Regions from separate parts of the Marinomonas sp. IMCC 4694 genome, predicted to be linked through region 1. Evidence: predicted binding sites of a transcription regulator. Region 1 holds the regulator's gene; each other region holds the start of a gene.
What was found. The regulator sigma-54, encoded in region 1, starts transcription at its own class of promoters, with help from an activator protein. The targets are predictions, from matches to a motif close to TGGCACNNNNNTTGCTNT.
Positions count from the first base shown of each region.

Region 2: the regulator sigma-54 is predicted to act here: its motif matches at 1,516-1,533, upstream of FXV75_RS09600 (nitrate reductase).
Region 3: the regulator sigma-54 is predicted to act here: its motif matches at 1,575-1,592, upstream of glnK (P-II family nitrogen regulator).
Region 4: the regulator sigma-54 is predicted to act here: its motif matches at 1,616-1,633, upstream of FXV75_RS09630 (CmpA/NrtA family ABC transporter substrate-binding protein).

Region 1 covers NZ_VSRV01000001.1:1,985,081-1,988,525, forward strand. The annotation lists gene lptB (LPS export ABC transporter ATP-binding protein) at 1-362, shown strand, start outside; gene FXV75_RS09060 (RNA polymerase factor sigma-54) at 438-1,910, shown strand; gene FXV75_RS09065 (PTS sugar transporter subunit IIA) at 1,928-2,377, shown strand; gene FXV75_RS09070 (HPr family phosphocarrier protein) at 2,387-2,656, shown strand; gene mgtE (magnesium transporter) at 2,664-3,445, shown strand, end outside.
Region 2 covers NZ_VSRV01000001.1:2,110,533-2,113,977, reverse strand. The annotation lists gene nirB (nitrite reductase large subunit NirB) at 1-1,026, shown strand, start outside; gene nirD (nitrite reductase small subunit NirD) at 1,030-1,362, shown strand; gene FXV75_RS09600 (nitrate reductase) at 1,681-3,445, shown strand, end outside.
Region 3 covers NZ_VSRV01000001.1:514,603-518,047, forward strand. The annotation lists gene FXV75_RS02390 (ammonium transporter) at 1-1,142, opposite strand, end outside; gene glnK (P-II family nitrogen regulator) at 1,181-1,519, opposite strand; gene FXV75_RS02400 (accessory factor UbiK family protein) at 1,965-2,273, shown strand; gene FXV75_RS02405 (TIGR02450 family Trp-rich protein) at 2,300-2,521, opposite strand; gene FXV75_RS02410 (YifB family Mg chelatase-like AAA ATPase) at 2,624-3,445, shown strand, end outside.
Region 4 covers NZ_VSRV01000001.1:2,118,542-2,121,986, reverse strand. The annotation lists gene FXV75_RS09640 (ANTAR domain-containing response regulator) at 1-294, shown strand, start outside; gene FXV75_RS09635 (CmpA/NrtA family ABC transporter substrate-binding protein) at 291-1,481, shown strand; gene FXV75_RS09630 (CmpA/NrtA family ABC transporter substrate-binding protein) at 1,857-3,266, shown strand; gene FXV75_RS09625 (ABC transporter permease) at 3,357-3,445, shown strand, end outside.

The DNA.
Region 1 (3,445 bases):
TTGAGGAGTTTCACATTACCCACATTCGTCATAATTTGGGTATGGCCTTATCCGGTGGTGAAAGGCGTCGTGTTGAAATAGCAAGAGCCGTCGCTATGAACCCAAAGTTCATATTGTTAGACGAACCATTTGCAGGGGTTGACCCCATTTCAGTTGGTGATATTAAGCTCATTATTAAACATCTTCAACAAAGTGGCATTGGTGTGTTGATCACCGATCACAACGTTCGTGAGACACTGGACATTTGCGATAAAGCCTACATTGTGGGTAATGGCTACATTATTGCCTCGGGCGACGCTGAGACGGTGATCAATAACGAACAAGTAAAAAAGGTCTATTTAGGCGACGACTTCCGTCTGTAACCCCTTATCATTGCTGGAGAAAGGGAGTAGTATGCACAACTCGTTCCAATTCACTCAAACAAAAAGAGTTGCTCTATGAAGCAGTCTTTGCAATTAAAACTCGGTCAACAGCTGACCATGACGCCGCAACTGCAACAAGCCATCCGTTTGCTGCAGCTTTCCACGTTAGACCTTAAACAAGAAATACACGAATTCTTAGAGTCAAACCCATTGCTTGAACTGGATGACGACGAACATCATCATGATGCGCCCGCCAGTATCGAATCTAAAAGCGCAGCCGATACCCCCCTTGATGCACCAAGCGAAGAGCCTCGCATCGAATCAGAGTGGACCGAAAGCATTCCGGAAGAGTTGTCCATAGACAGCAGCTGGGATGACACCTACCAAGGATCGTCCGCCGCAATCAGTGACAACAACAGTTACGAAGGAGACGGTGATTTCGAAAGTCGCAACGCCCCTGCTGAGAGCATTCAAGATCACCTGATATGGCAATTAAACCTGACCCATATGTCAGATCGGGACATTGAAATCGCTTACGCTATCATCGAATGCGTTCAGCCGGATGGGTATCTTAGCATCACTCCTGAGGACATTTGGGAATCTTTGGGAGCTGAGCTTGATGATTTAGATATTGAAGAAGTCATCGCAGTACAGCATCGCTTGCAACGTTTCGACCCCGTAGGGGTTTGCTCTATTGATCTACGTGACTGTTTACTGGTGCAATTAGAGGCCTTTAATACGCACCCCTTATACAAAAGCACACATAACCTAATCGATCATTATCTGCCATTATTAGGCAATCGAGATTTTGCACAACTTAGCCGAAAAACCAAACTCAAAGACGAAGCACTTAAAGAGGTTATCAACCTCATTCAGCAACTAAATCCACGACCGGGTTCCGTGATTGACGCTGACGATACTGACTATGTCATTCCAGATGTGTCTGTTAAAAAACGCAATAATACCTGGCAAGTTGAACTTAACAACGACGCCTTACCGCCTGTAAAGATCAATGAAACTTATTCAGCGATGGCCAGCACAGCAGCCACACCAGAAGACGCGAGTTACATTAAAACTTCGCTTCAAGAAGCCAAGTGGTTTATGAAAAGCTTACAAAGCCGCAACGAAACCCTACTAAAAGTCGCCAGCTGCATTGTCAGTCGTCAAATTGATTTTTTTGAACTGGGCGAAGAAGCGATGAAGCCCATGGTTCTACACGATGTTGCCGAAGAAGTAGGCATGCACGAGTCGACCATTTCTCGAGTCACAACACAAAAATACATGCACACGCCCAAAGGTATCTTTGAGCTCAAGTACTTCTTCTCAAGCCACGTTAACACGGCTTCAGGCGGAGAGTGTTCATCCACCGCGATACGAGCTATGATCAAAAAATTAGTCGCTGATGAACCTGCAAAAAAACCGTTAAGCGACAACAAACTGGCCGCAATACTGGCCGGTCAAGGCATACAGGTTGCTAGACGAACTGTGGCAAAATACCGCGAGGCGATGAACATCCCTCCGTCCAACGAACGAAAACGACTGATCTAAACGGAAACCATTTTATCATGTCCTTGAAAGCCTTATTAAAAGCAGATCTTGTTTTAGCGCAACAAGATATTGTGAGCAAAAAACGTGTTCTTGAAACGCTTGCCGACATCGCCTCAAACCGACTTCACTGCAACAACGAAGCCATTTATGACGCGTTGCTTGGACGAGAAAAACTCGGAAGCACAGGGATCGGCAATGGCATTGCCATCCCACACTGTCGACTCGAATCAGCGAACCATACCGCCATTGTCATCATGTCACTGCAAACGGCAATCGATTTTGATTCGATTGATAGAAAACCCGTTGACCTTATTTTTGCGCTGATTGTGCCGCCCAATGAATGCGACCAGCACCTTGCGACCTTAGCACAAATTGCTGAATTAGCTCAGTCTCCCGAATCACTAAAAAAACTGCGTTTGGCTCAGTCAAACGAAGATCTATTTACTGTATTTAGCGCACTACTATAGGAAAAGAGCATGCAGGAAAAGTCCACTACTATTATTAACAAGCTTGGTTTACACGCTCGGGCGGCTGGCAAACTTGTAGAAACAACATCTCGCTTTTCTTGTGACATTACCATCGAGAAAGAAGGGCGAAATGTAGACGGTAAAAGCATCATGGCTATGATGATGCTAGCGGCAGGCAAAGGCACAGACATAATTATTAAGACGAACGGTGACGATGAAGAAGACGCCCTTAATGCTGTTATTGAATTGATTCACAATCGCTTTGGGGAAGACGAGTAGCACCACTATGTCAGAGCAAAGCACGCTTAATCACCTTCAGACCGTCACCGAATCGCTTGAATCCGGTGCCACGATGCAGATCCGTTATTTGCTTAACGGCGCTTTGCCTGCGCAAGATGTTGCTCGGTTATTAGAATCTTCCCCGCCCAAAGAGCGCAAACTGCTCTGGGAATTGATAGAAGCCAAAAACGAAGGCGAAGTACTGCAATATCTGAGTGAAGATATTGGTGTCCAGTTCATGAAGAACATGGACACAGAACGACTTATTGCCGTTTCTGAACACTTCGAAAGCGATGATCTCGCCGATTTACTTCAACATTTGCCAGAGACGATCGTAAAAGAAGTACTTGCTTCAATGACGACTCAGGACAGAGCCCGAGTAGAAGCGCTATTAAGCTACTCAGAAGATTCTGCCGGCGGCTTGATGAATACGGACACTATTACCATACGTCCGAACATCACTATTGACATAGTATTTCGCTATTTACGCAGGCACAACACACTACCAGATATGACCGACAGCCTGCTTGTTGTCAGCCGCTCAGATCGTTTACTCGGCATACTGCCACTGACCAAACTTCTGGTATCCGATGTCAACGCCACCGTGCGAGACATCATGGAAACCGAATACACCGTTATCCAAGCCGAAACCCCAGCCAATGAAGTGGCACAACTGTTTGAGAAAATGGATCTGGTTTCGGCCCCTGTCATCGACGGGGTAACAAAAAAATTACTAGGCCGAATCACGATTGATGACGTGGTTGATGTCATTCGAGATGAAGCGGAACA
Region 2 (3,445 bases), 130 kb from region 1:
ATTAAGAGCTTCGACGATTTATTACACAAACACGGTAAAGGGCATGGCTGCGAAATTTGTAAGCCCGCGGTGGGCTCTATACTAGCGAGCGTGTGGAACGACTATGTGCTTAAAAAAGAGCATATTAGCTTACAAGACACCAATGATCGTTTTTTAGCAAACATGCAAAAAGACGGGACTTATTCCATTGTTCCTAGGATTCCCGGCGGTGAAATCACACCCGATAAGCTGATTGTGTTAGGGCAAGTGGCCAAGGAATATGCGTTATACACTAAGGTGACCGGTGGTCAGCGCATTGATTTATTTGGCGCAACCTTGTCACAGTTACCAGAGATTTGGGGCAAATTGATAGACGCAGGCTTTGAAACAGGCCAAGCCTATGGCAAATCGCTGCGTACAGTAAAATCGTGCGTGGGCAGCACGTGGTGTCGTTTTGGTGTAAACGACAGCATGACAATGGCGATTGATTTAGAGAATCGTTATAAGGGATTGCGTTCTCCGCATAAGATCAAATTTGCGGTATCGGGCTGTACCCGAGAATGCGCCGAAGCACAAAGTAAAGACATTGGTGTGATTGCAACGGAAGGCGGATGGAATCTATATGTCTGTGGCAATGGGGGGATGAAGCCGCGCCATGGCGATTTATTTGCCACCGATTTAGACGATGCCACCTTGGTGAAATACATCGATCGTGTCTTGATGTTTTACACAAAAACCGCCGATCGTTTGCAGCGTACGTCAGTATGGATGGACGGGCTTGAAGGCGGTCTAGAGTATCTAAAAGACGTAGTGATTAACGATACGTTAGGTTTGTGCGATGAGCTTGAAGCGCGCATGCAGCATATTGTTGATACCTTTCAGTGCGAATGGAAGACCACATTAGAAGACCAAGAAGCGCTGAAAACGTTCCGCCAATTCGTTAATTATGACGGTGACGATACCAACGTGGTGTTTGTGGAGGAGCGTGATCAAATACGCCCTGCAACAGACCTCGAAAAACAGCAACTTATTGCAAAGGTGGGTTAAACAATGACAATGGCATGGAAATTAGTCTGCAAAAAAAGTGATTTGGTCGTTGGTGCCGGTGTTGCTGCCATGTTGAATGGTGAGCAGGTGGCGGTTTTTTACGTGCCTGAATCTGAGAATAAAGTGTTTGCGATCGGTAACTGGGATCCGATCGGTAAAGCCAATGTGTTGTCTCGTGGGTTGATCGCTCATTTGCAAAATGAGTGGGTTGTGGCGAGTCCGTTGTACAAGCAGCACTTTGTACTTAACTCAGGGAAGTGCTTAGAAGAAGAGATGTCTGTTCCTCATTGGCAAGTTAAGTTAGAAGGTGATGATGTCTTTCTTGCATCAATCTAAACGGTGCAAATTAGCTCACGTCTAGCCGGTAGCAAGTCTACGGAATTGCACCAAAATAAACACTCGTTATGTTTTGGTGCGTTTTTTTCTCCAGAGCTTGGTTTATTAAGAGTGAATCCTCACTTTATGGCGGATAAAGGGTCGCATAAGAGTTGGCTTATATTTTGCTTTTAAAATGGTTAACTGATGCACCGTAAGCCGACGATGGTTTATCTACACAATCATCAGACAGGACAAAAGGCAACGACGCCCAACCGCTTTGTAAAAGAGCGCTTGGGCTTTTTTTTGTCTATTACTTTTAATGCAAGAGGAGACGACATGACAACAACAAGCGTAAAAACAACCTGTCCCTATTGTGGTGTCGGTTGTGGGGTTGATGTGACCTTACCAGCGTCGTCTACCATGCCCATACCACCGGTTAAAGGGGACATGGATCATCCTGCGAACTTTGGACGTTTGTGTGTCAAAGGCAGTAGCCTAGCTCATACTATTCAATCGGACGATCGTTTGTTGACGCCTAGGGTGGAAGGCGCGTCTGTTTCTTGGGCGTCTGCTGCCCAAACCATTGCTGATAAAATCACCAAAGTGGTCAAGGAACATGGCCCAGACGCTTTCGCATTTTACTTGTCAGGGCAAATCCTTACGGAAGATTATTATGTCGCGAATAAACTGGCTAAGGGCTTTATTGGTACGGCAAACGTTGATACCAATTCTCGCTTGTGCATGGCATCGGCTGTTGTCGGCTATAAGCGTGCGTTTGGCTCAGATACGGTTCCTTGCAACTACGAAGATTTAGAATGTTGTGATTTGTTGATTATGGTGGGTTCCAATGCCGCTTGGACACATCCTATTTTGTATCAGCGAATCGCCGCTGAAAAAAAACGCCGACCAGCCATGAAGATTGTCGTGATTGACCCAAGAGAAACCGCGACATGCGATATAGCCGATTTGCATCTGGCGATTAAACCTGGCAGCGATGCCGGCCTATTTTCTTTCTTATTGAATTATTCGGCACAAGCCAATCTTTTAGACAGTGAATTTATCACGTCACACACTGACGGTTTTGAGCAAGCTGTGGCACAGGCCAACCAGTCAACACCGACATTAAAAGCCACCGCTGAATTTTGTGATGTCGAGCCCAATGATGTCATGCAATTGGCAAGCTGGTGGTCTGAAACGCCCAAAACGGTAACGTTTTATTCTCAGGGTATTAATCAGTCTTCATCAGGTGTGGATAAATGCAATGCCATTATCAACTGCCATTTAGCTACAGGGCGTATCGGTAAAAAAGGTGCGGGGCCATTTTCTATTACTGGCCAGCCAAATGCGATGGGCGGTCGAGAAGTGGGTGGATTGGCTAACCAACTTGCCGCCCACATGGATTTCGCAACACCTGGCGCGATTGAGTTAGTACAGCGCTTTTGGCAAGCTCCTAACATGGCGACACAAAACGGTTTAAAAGCGGTTGATTTATTCCAAGCGATGGAGGCAGGCAAGGTTAAAGTTGTGTGGATCATGTCGACCAATCCGATGGTGAGTTTGCCCGACACCGCGCAAGTTCGGCGTGCTCTGGAAAAATGCGAACTGGTGATTGTTAGTGACTGCAAAGCGCATACGGATACCACTGCCATGGCGGATATTTTATTACCCGCTACTGGCTGGAGCGAGAAAGACGGTACGGTCACTAACTCGGAGCGCCGTATTTCGCGCCAGCGTGGTATGTTGCCAGCCCCGGGTGAAGCAAAGCACGACTGGTGGGCGATTTGTGAAGTAGCGAAGTATTTGGGTTTTCAGTCGGGTTTTTCGTATCGCAGTGCTCATGAGATTTTTGTTGAGCATGCGGCATTATCGGCGTTTGAAAACCATGGTAAGCGAGATTTCGATATTGGGCATTTTAGTTCTATGACCCAACATGAATACCATAATTTGCGTCCCGTGCAGTGGCCCGTGCCAAAAGGACGTCCTGAAGGTACCGAGCGCATGTTTGAAGATGGGCGATTCTTTACACACAATGGTAGAGCGCGCTTTATACCCATTGTGCCGATGTTACCGCAAAATACCGTATCGAATGAATGGCCTTTTG
Region 3 (3,445 bases), 1.5 Mb from region 1:
CTAGAGAAGAACACCCAAACGAAGATGGTTAGCGCGCCGGCGATTTGTCCACCGAACGTTGTACCGTCGTTGGTAAGAGGAACCGCTAATAGACCCCAAAGACCGACCACACCATGTACTGAAATCGCACCGACCGGATCATCAATTTTTAATTTGTCTAGCGTCAGGATAGACACAACAACAATCAAACCACCCACAAGACCAATCAGAGTCGCGCCTAGAGCAGACGGTGTGTCTGGACCGGCTGTGATGGCAACCAAACCAGCCAATGCGCCGTTTAGAAGCATGGTTAGATCGGCTTTACCGAATAGGATACGAGCTAGGATAAGCGCACCAATTGCACCACCTGCTGCCGCTGCGTTTGTGTTCAAGAACACCATAGCAACAGAGTTTGCGCTGGCGATGTCGCCAAGTTTGAGAACAGAACCACCGTTGAAACCGAACCAACCCATCCAAAGGATGAATGTACCTAGCGTTGCTAGAGGTAGGTTTGCACCAGGAATGGCACGTACTTCACCGTTAGGACCGTATTTGCCTTTACGAGCGCCCAGTACCAATACACCCGCTAGTGCAGCAGACGCACCCGCCATGTGAACGATACCGGAACCGGCGAAGTCAGTGAAGCCAAGGTCGCCAAGGCTAAACATACCGAATACAGAACCGCCGCCCCATGTCCAGTTACCTTCCATTGGGTAGATGAACCCCGTCATGACTACCGCAAACACAAGGAATGCCCATAGCTTCATACGTTCCGCAACGGCCCCAGACACAATGGACATGGCTGTTGCAACGAATACAACTTGGAAGAAGAAATCAGACGCGCCTGAATAGATAGAGCCGCCGACGAAGCCGTCTTCGCGACCAGCAAAATCCGTCAAGGTAGAGTCGACATCTACATCTTGAATCCCCGTTAAAAACCAGTCACCACCGTACATGATGGCGTAACCACACACCAAATACATGATGCAAGAAATGGCAAACAAGGCGACGTTTTTAGTAAGAATTTCTGTGGTGTTTTTTGCACGTACTAGACCTGCTTCCAACATGGCAAACCCAGCTGCCATCCACATAACCAGCGCGCCACACACCAAAAAGTAAAAGGTATCCATGGCATATTGTAAGTGAAAAATTTGATCTTGCATGTTTCGCCCCCCTAAAGGCTTGTATGAGTCAGCCGTAATTAAACCGCTTCTACACCCGTCTCGCCGGTACGAATACGAACCGCTTGTTCTAGGTTAACGATAAAGATTTTACCGTCGCCAATTTTGCCTGTGTTTGCTGCGCCAGTAATGGCTTCAACAACTTGATCGGTCATCTCGTCGGCAATCGCCAATTCGATTTTTACTTTTGGTAAAAAATCCACAACGTATTCCGCGCCGCGGTATAATTCTGTGTGACCCTTTTGACGTCCGAAACCTTTGACTTCTGTGACGGTGATCCCTTGGACGCCGATTTCAGAAAGTGCTTCTCGAACATCATCGAGTTTAAATGGCTTGATGATGGCAGTTATAAGCTTCATACCCACTGTCTCCTTAAAAAGTCAGTTTTATTGTCGTATCGCAGGTACTTAGCCTTATTCAATATGCGTGCCAGAAATGGATTACCCCATACAGCGTGGGACGTTTCGCTTAGTTAGGGTTCGCCGTGTTGGGGAAAGCGCAATTAGAACGTATTTTGTGCAGCAAATTGGGCTGTTTGTTTGCATTGTTGCGTTAACTTGGTGCGCAGCGTAAAAAAGCCATCGGTCAAAATATCGCTCAAGCCGCTATATCATTGCTTCTGATCAGAAAATGAACGGATTGTGACAGTGAAGTTTAATGGCGTTTTTAGTGGCTTTTAAGGCGGTAAAAAGTACGAACATTGCTTTATATGCACAATAAAGAGGCGACTATAAGAAGGGCGGGAATCACTTCAAGCGTAAAACGCACCGAAGAAACGCGTGATCCTTTAATGAGGCGTTAGAGATGGCTTGTATTGACGGTCTTAAGGTCTCTATACTGTTCAATATTGTTAATGCAAAGAATGAGAATCACATGATCGATCAGTTTATAAAACAACTTGGCACCGGATTAGAGCAGGCAGCAGAAACTTTAGGGAAATTGCCGAAAGAGGAAATTCAAGCGCAGCTTCATGATGTTGCACGTAATACATTGCAAAAAATGGACTTAGTCACACGAGAAGAATTCGAGGTGCAGGCCGCCATGTTGGTAAAATACCGTGAAAAACTGGCGGCGTTAGAAGCACGCTTAACCGTATTGGAACAAAAAGATTAACGCACTGTCTGCATGGTTGGACTGAATTATTTCCAGCCTTGCTGCCAGTCAGTTGCTGATGTCAGATTCTGCCAAGGCAATTGATACTGGTTACGATTGATCACCGCTTCTATAATGCAGTCGACAACCATATCGGCTTCATTACGGATGAGTTGTGTGACCAAAAAATGTTTCTCTTTTTGCTGTGGTGATGTGGACGTCCATTTAGACATCAGTAATTTGTTGGGATTAAGGCGGTGAGTCGGCATTAGGTTCTCTCGTCGAATGAAGTTAACGTTGTTTTACAGTACGTACCAAGTCGCAAGCGGGATTCTTCGTCGTTGCGTATTTTTTTGGATCAAGGAGTGATCATGAGTTTAGCCACCATTTACAGTCGCGCCCGTGTCGGCGTGTCTTCCCCTTTAGTCACGGTTGAAACACACATTTCCAACGGTTTACCCTCGTTAAACATTGTCGGTCTTCCTGAGGCGGCGGTGCGTGAATCAAAAGATCGCGTGCGCAGTGCGATTATCAACAGCCATTTTGAATTTCCCACTAAGAGAGTGACCATTAACCTTGCTCCAGCGGATTTACCGAAAGAAGGCGGCCGTTATGATTTGGCGATTGCTATCAGTGTATTGGTGGCGTCGGGGCAATTGGGTGATATAAACGTGCGCGATATTGAGTTTATCGGTGAGCTGGCACTGTCGGGGGACATACGAGGCGTGCCCGGATTGTTGCCTTCTGCGATTGCGTGCCATCATGCGAATCGACAGTTGATTTTACCAGAAGACAATCAACAAGAAGCGGCTCTGGTCGACAGTAACGCTGTGTTTGCAAAGCATCTAACGCAAGTGACTGCCCACTTACTCAAGTCCATTACGTTACCGGATTGTGTGTCTAAACCCAGCGAACCGTTACCGTTGGACCACAAAGACATGCGCGATGTTAAAGGCCAATATCAAGCTAGACGTGCGTTAGAAGTTGCCGCCGCCGGTGGGCATAATCTGTTGTTTATTGGTCCGGCTGGCACGGGAAAAACCATGTTAGCATCGAGGCTGCCGAGCATTATGCCTGCAATGACGGAGGCCGAAGCCTTGGCTGTGGCGTCGGTGCAATCGGTCGCAGGTCGAAAAATGGGGCTAGATTGGCACTGGTCGGAGCGGCCCTTTCGGTCGCCACACCATTCTTGT
Region 4 (3,445 bases), 130 kb from region 1:
GCTTATGTTGTTGACGGAGTTAACAGTGGAAGTGTCAAGGCGCTGTTGCAAGTCGCCATTGCTCGATTCAGAGAATTTCAAGCGTTAAGGTCTGAATTGGAAAGTGTAAAAAGTCAATTAGAAGACCGTAAGCTCATAGACAAAGCAAAAGGGTTGATCATGAAACACCAAAAATGCGATGAACCAGCCGCCTACCAAGCGCTGAGAAAATTAGCGATGGATCGTAGTCAGCGTATGACTGAGGTGGCGCGAAACATCATTTCCGTAATGGCTTTAATGGGGGATTCGAAATGAGCCAAATATCAAATCCTCCTATTTTGCATGCCGTAGAGCCTGTTCGCATTGGGTTTATTCCACTGATTGATTGTGCGCCTTTCGTCATTGCTTACGAAAAGGGTTTCTTTGCCGATGAAGGTGTCGATGTTGTCTTGTCGAAAGAGGCTTCTTGGGCCAGCATTCGCGACAAAGTGGCCTTTAATTTACTCGACGGTGCTCATATGTTGGCCTCAATGCCTATTGCGGCAACATTAGGGGTGGGTACGCTTAAAGCGGCCATGCAAACCAGCTTTACGGTCAGTCATAATGGTAATGGGATAACAGTGAGTAACGCCTTATACGATCAGCTTCGGCTGGTCGCCAGTAATGCAGAGGACATTCGTAACGGAATGGCCTTGAAACAATGTATTGAAGAGCGTGGCGATGATAAACCGCCGTTACGTTTTGCCATGGTATACCCGTATTCGTCTCACAATTACCAATTAAGGGATTGGCTTAGCCAAGCAGGCATAGACCCAGATAAAGACGTTCAAATTGTCGTCGTGCCACCAGTAAAAATGATAGACAGTTTAAAAAGCGGCGACATTGATGGCTATTGCGTTGGAGAGCCCTGGAACAGTCTTGCGGTGGAGCAAGGTGTCGGTCACATGTTGGTGACAGGTTACGACATTTGGGGCAGCACACCCGAGAAAGTTTTCGGTGTGAATTCTTTATGGGCTGAGCAAAAACCAGACGTACATCTAGCCATGATTCGAGCCTTGGAAAAAGCGTGCCGATGGGTAGATGACCCCATTAATCGAACAGATTTATTGAACCTGTTAAGTCAGTCAGAGTATTTGAACTGCACGGTTGAGCAGTTGATTTATGGTTTTGGTTCTATAAAACCTAAAAGCCAGTTTGACTGGCCGTTGCAAGCGTATCAACGTTTTTCTGGCGAGGGTGTGAATAAGCCGCTGCCCAGTTATGCACTATGGATTATGGCGCAAATGCACCGTTGGCATCAATTATCATCTGTCGCTTCTCTTAATGAAACCGCTGAGCAGGTGTATCGACAAGATTTGTACATTAAGGCATTAGGTTTAAGCGACACCCTTGATCGTTCTTGGCATTTAGCACCAGATGAAGCTTTGGTTTGGCTGGGGTCTGTCGCATCAGGAAAGATACGATTACATGAAGAGGGTATCCATAAAGGGTTTCGGCGGTAGCGTGTCCTTTATGGTGCGTTGTGCGTGATGGTTGGGCGCAGTAAAACCTAAACAGGGATGGAATTTATAGTGAGCGGTGACTAAAAAACACATCCATAAATTAAAAATCAACAAAATCATTAACTTAAGATAGTTGGCGCGTTTTATGCTAATTATTTAGTAAATCGTTATCGGGACAAACACGATTTAACGATAAAAAATGAACGCTTTATTTTAGCAACACCAGCAACGATGGCTGGTGATTGTTCACATTATTAAAGTCCAATGTAGGGCTTTTCTTGAATGGCAAAGGTGCCTGTAAACACATTATATGTGATTTGCACGCGCCTTTTTTTTGTTTTTGATTTTTACTCACTCTCAAAGCGGAGCACTACGATGAATGTAAGACTTTTAAAGACGGTTACCCCGTTATCAACGTTGGCAAAAACAACTCGACGTGTGACCTTTGGCCTTGTTCTTGGGTCAGCTTTGTTGTCATTAACAGCGCAAGCAGAACTGGGTTACGCGGAAAAAGAAGAGCTTAAATTTGGCTTTATAAAGTTAACCGATATGGCGCCTTTGGCCATCGCTTATGAAAAGGGTTACTTCGAAGATGAAGGTTTGTACGTCACGTTAGAAGCACAAGCGAACTGGAAAGTGCTATTAGACCGAGTAATAGATGGTCAATTAGATGGCGCTCACATGCTGGCAGGTCAACCACTGGGCGCAACCATTGGCTATGGTACTAAAGCCCACATAGTGACTGCGTTTAGCATGGATTTAAATGGTAACGGTATTACGGTTTCGAACGATGTTTGGGCTGAGATGAAGAAGAATATTCCAAACGACGCCGATGGAAAACCGGTTCACCCAATCAGTGCAAGTGCCCTTAAGCCAGTGATTGATGGTTATAAGGCTCAGGGTAAGCCTTTTAAAATGGGCATGGTATTTCCAGTATCAACGCACAACTATGAATTGCGTTACTGGCTAGCCGCTGGCGGCATTCATCCAGGATATTATGCACCAGCGCGTGGCGATACAAGTGGCCAAATTAACGCGGATGCCTTGTTGTCGGTGACGCCACCGCCACAAATGCCAGCCACCATGGAGGCCGGCACCATTTCTGGCTATTGCGTGGGTGAACCATGGAATCAGCAAGCCGTATTCAAGGGTATTGGTGTGCCCGTTATTACGGATTATGAAATTTGGAAAAATAACCCTGAAAAAGTATTCGGTGTGAGCAACGAGTGGGCTGAGCAAAATCCAAACACTCATATCCGTGTGGTAAAAGCCATGATTCGTGCGGCGAAATGGTTGGATGATAACAACAATGGTAATCGTCCAGAAGCCGTTGAGATCCTTTCACGTAGTCAATATGTTGGCGCTGATTACGATGTCATTGCAAACAGCATGACGGGCACCTTTGAGTACGAAAAAGGCGATAAGCGTGAGATTCCTGATTTTAATGTGTTCTTTCGCCATCACGCGACTTACCCCTACTACAGCGACGCGATTTGGTATTTAACGCAAATGCGCCGTTGGGGTCAAATTGCTGAGCCTAAATCAGATGAGTGGTTTATGAATATCGCCAAAGACGTTTATCGTCCAGATATATACGCACAGGCGGCTCGAGCGTTAATAGAAGATGGGATTATGAAAGCGACTGAATTTCCTGACTTCAAAACAGAAGATGGTTTTAAAGCACCACAAAGTGACTTCATAGACGGTGTTTTGTACGACGGTAAATACCCTAATGATTACTTGAAGCGTTTTGATATTGGCTTGAAAAACGACGATCAAATCTAACTCAATCTCGTAATAGCCGCCGCCTTGTGTGGCGGCTTTATGAGATGGCTTAGTGTGTGCAATAGCCCGAGTAAAACAAAGTGAGAATACATGATGATAAGCAACCTAACTATGGCGTCGCTAAAAGACAAGCTCAGTGAGCTGTCCTTTAAAGGTATGTTACTGCCTATTTTTGGCAT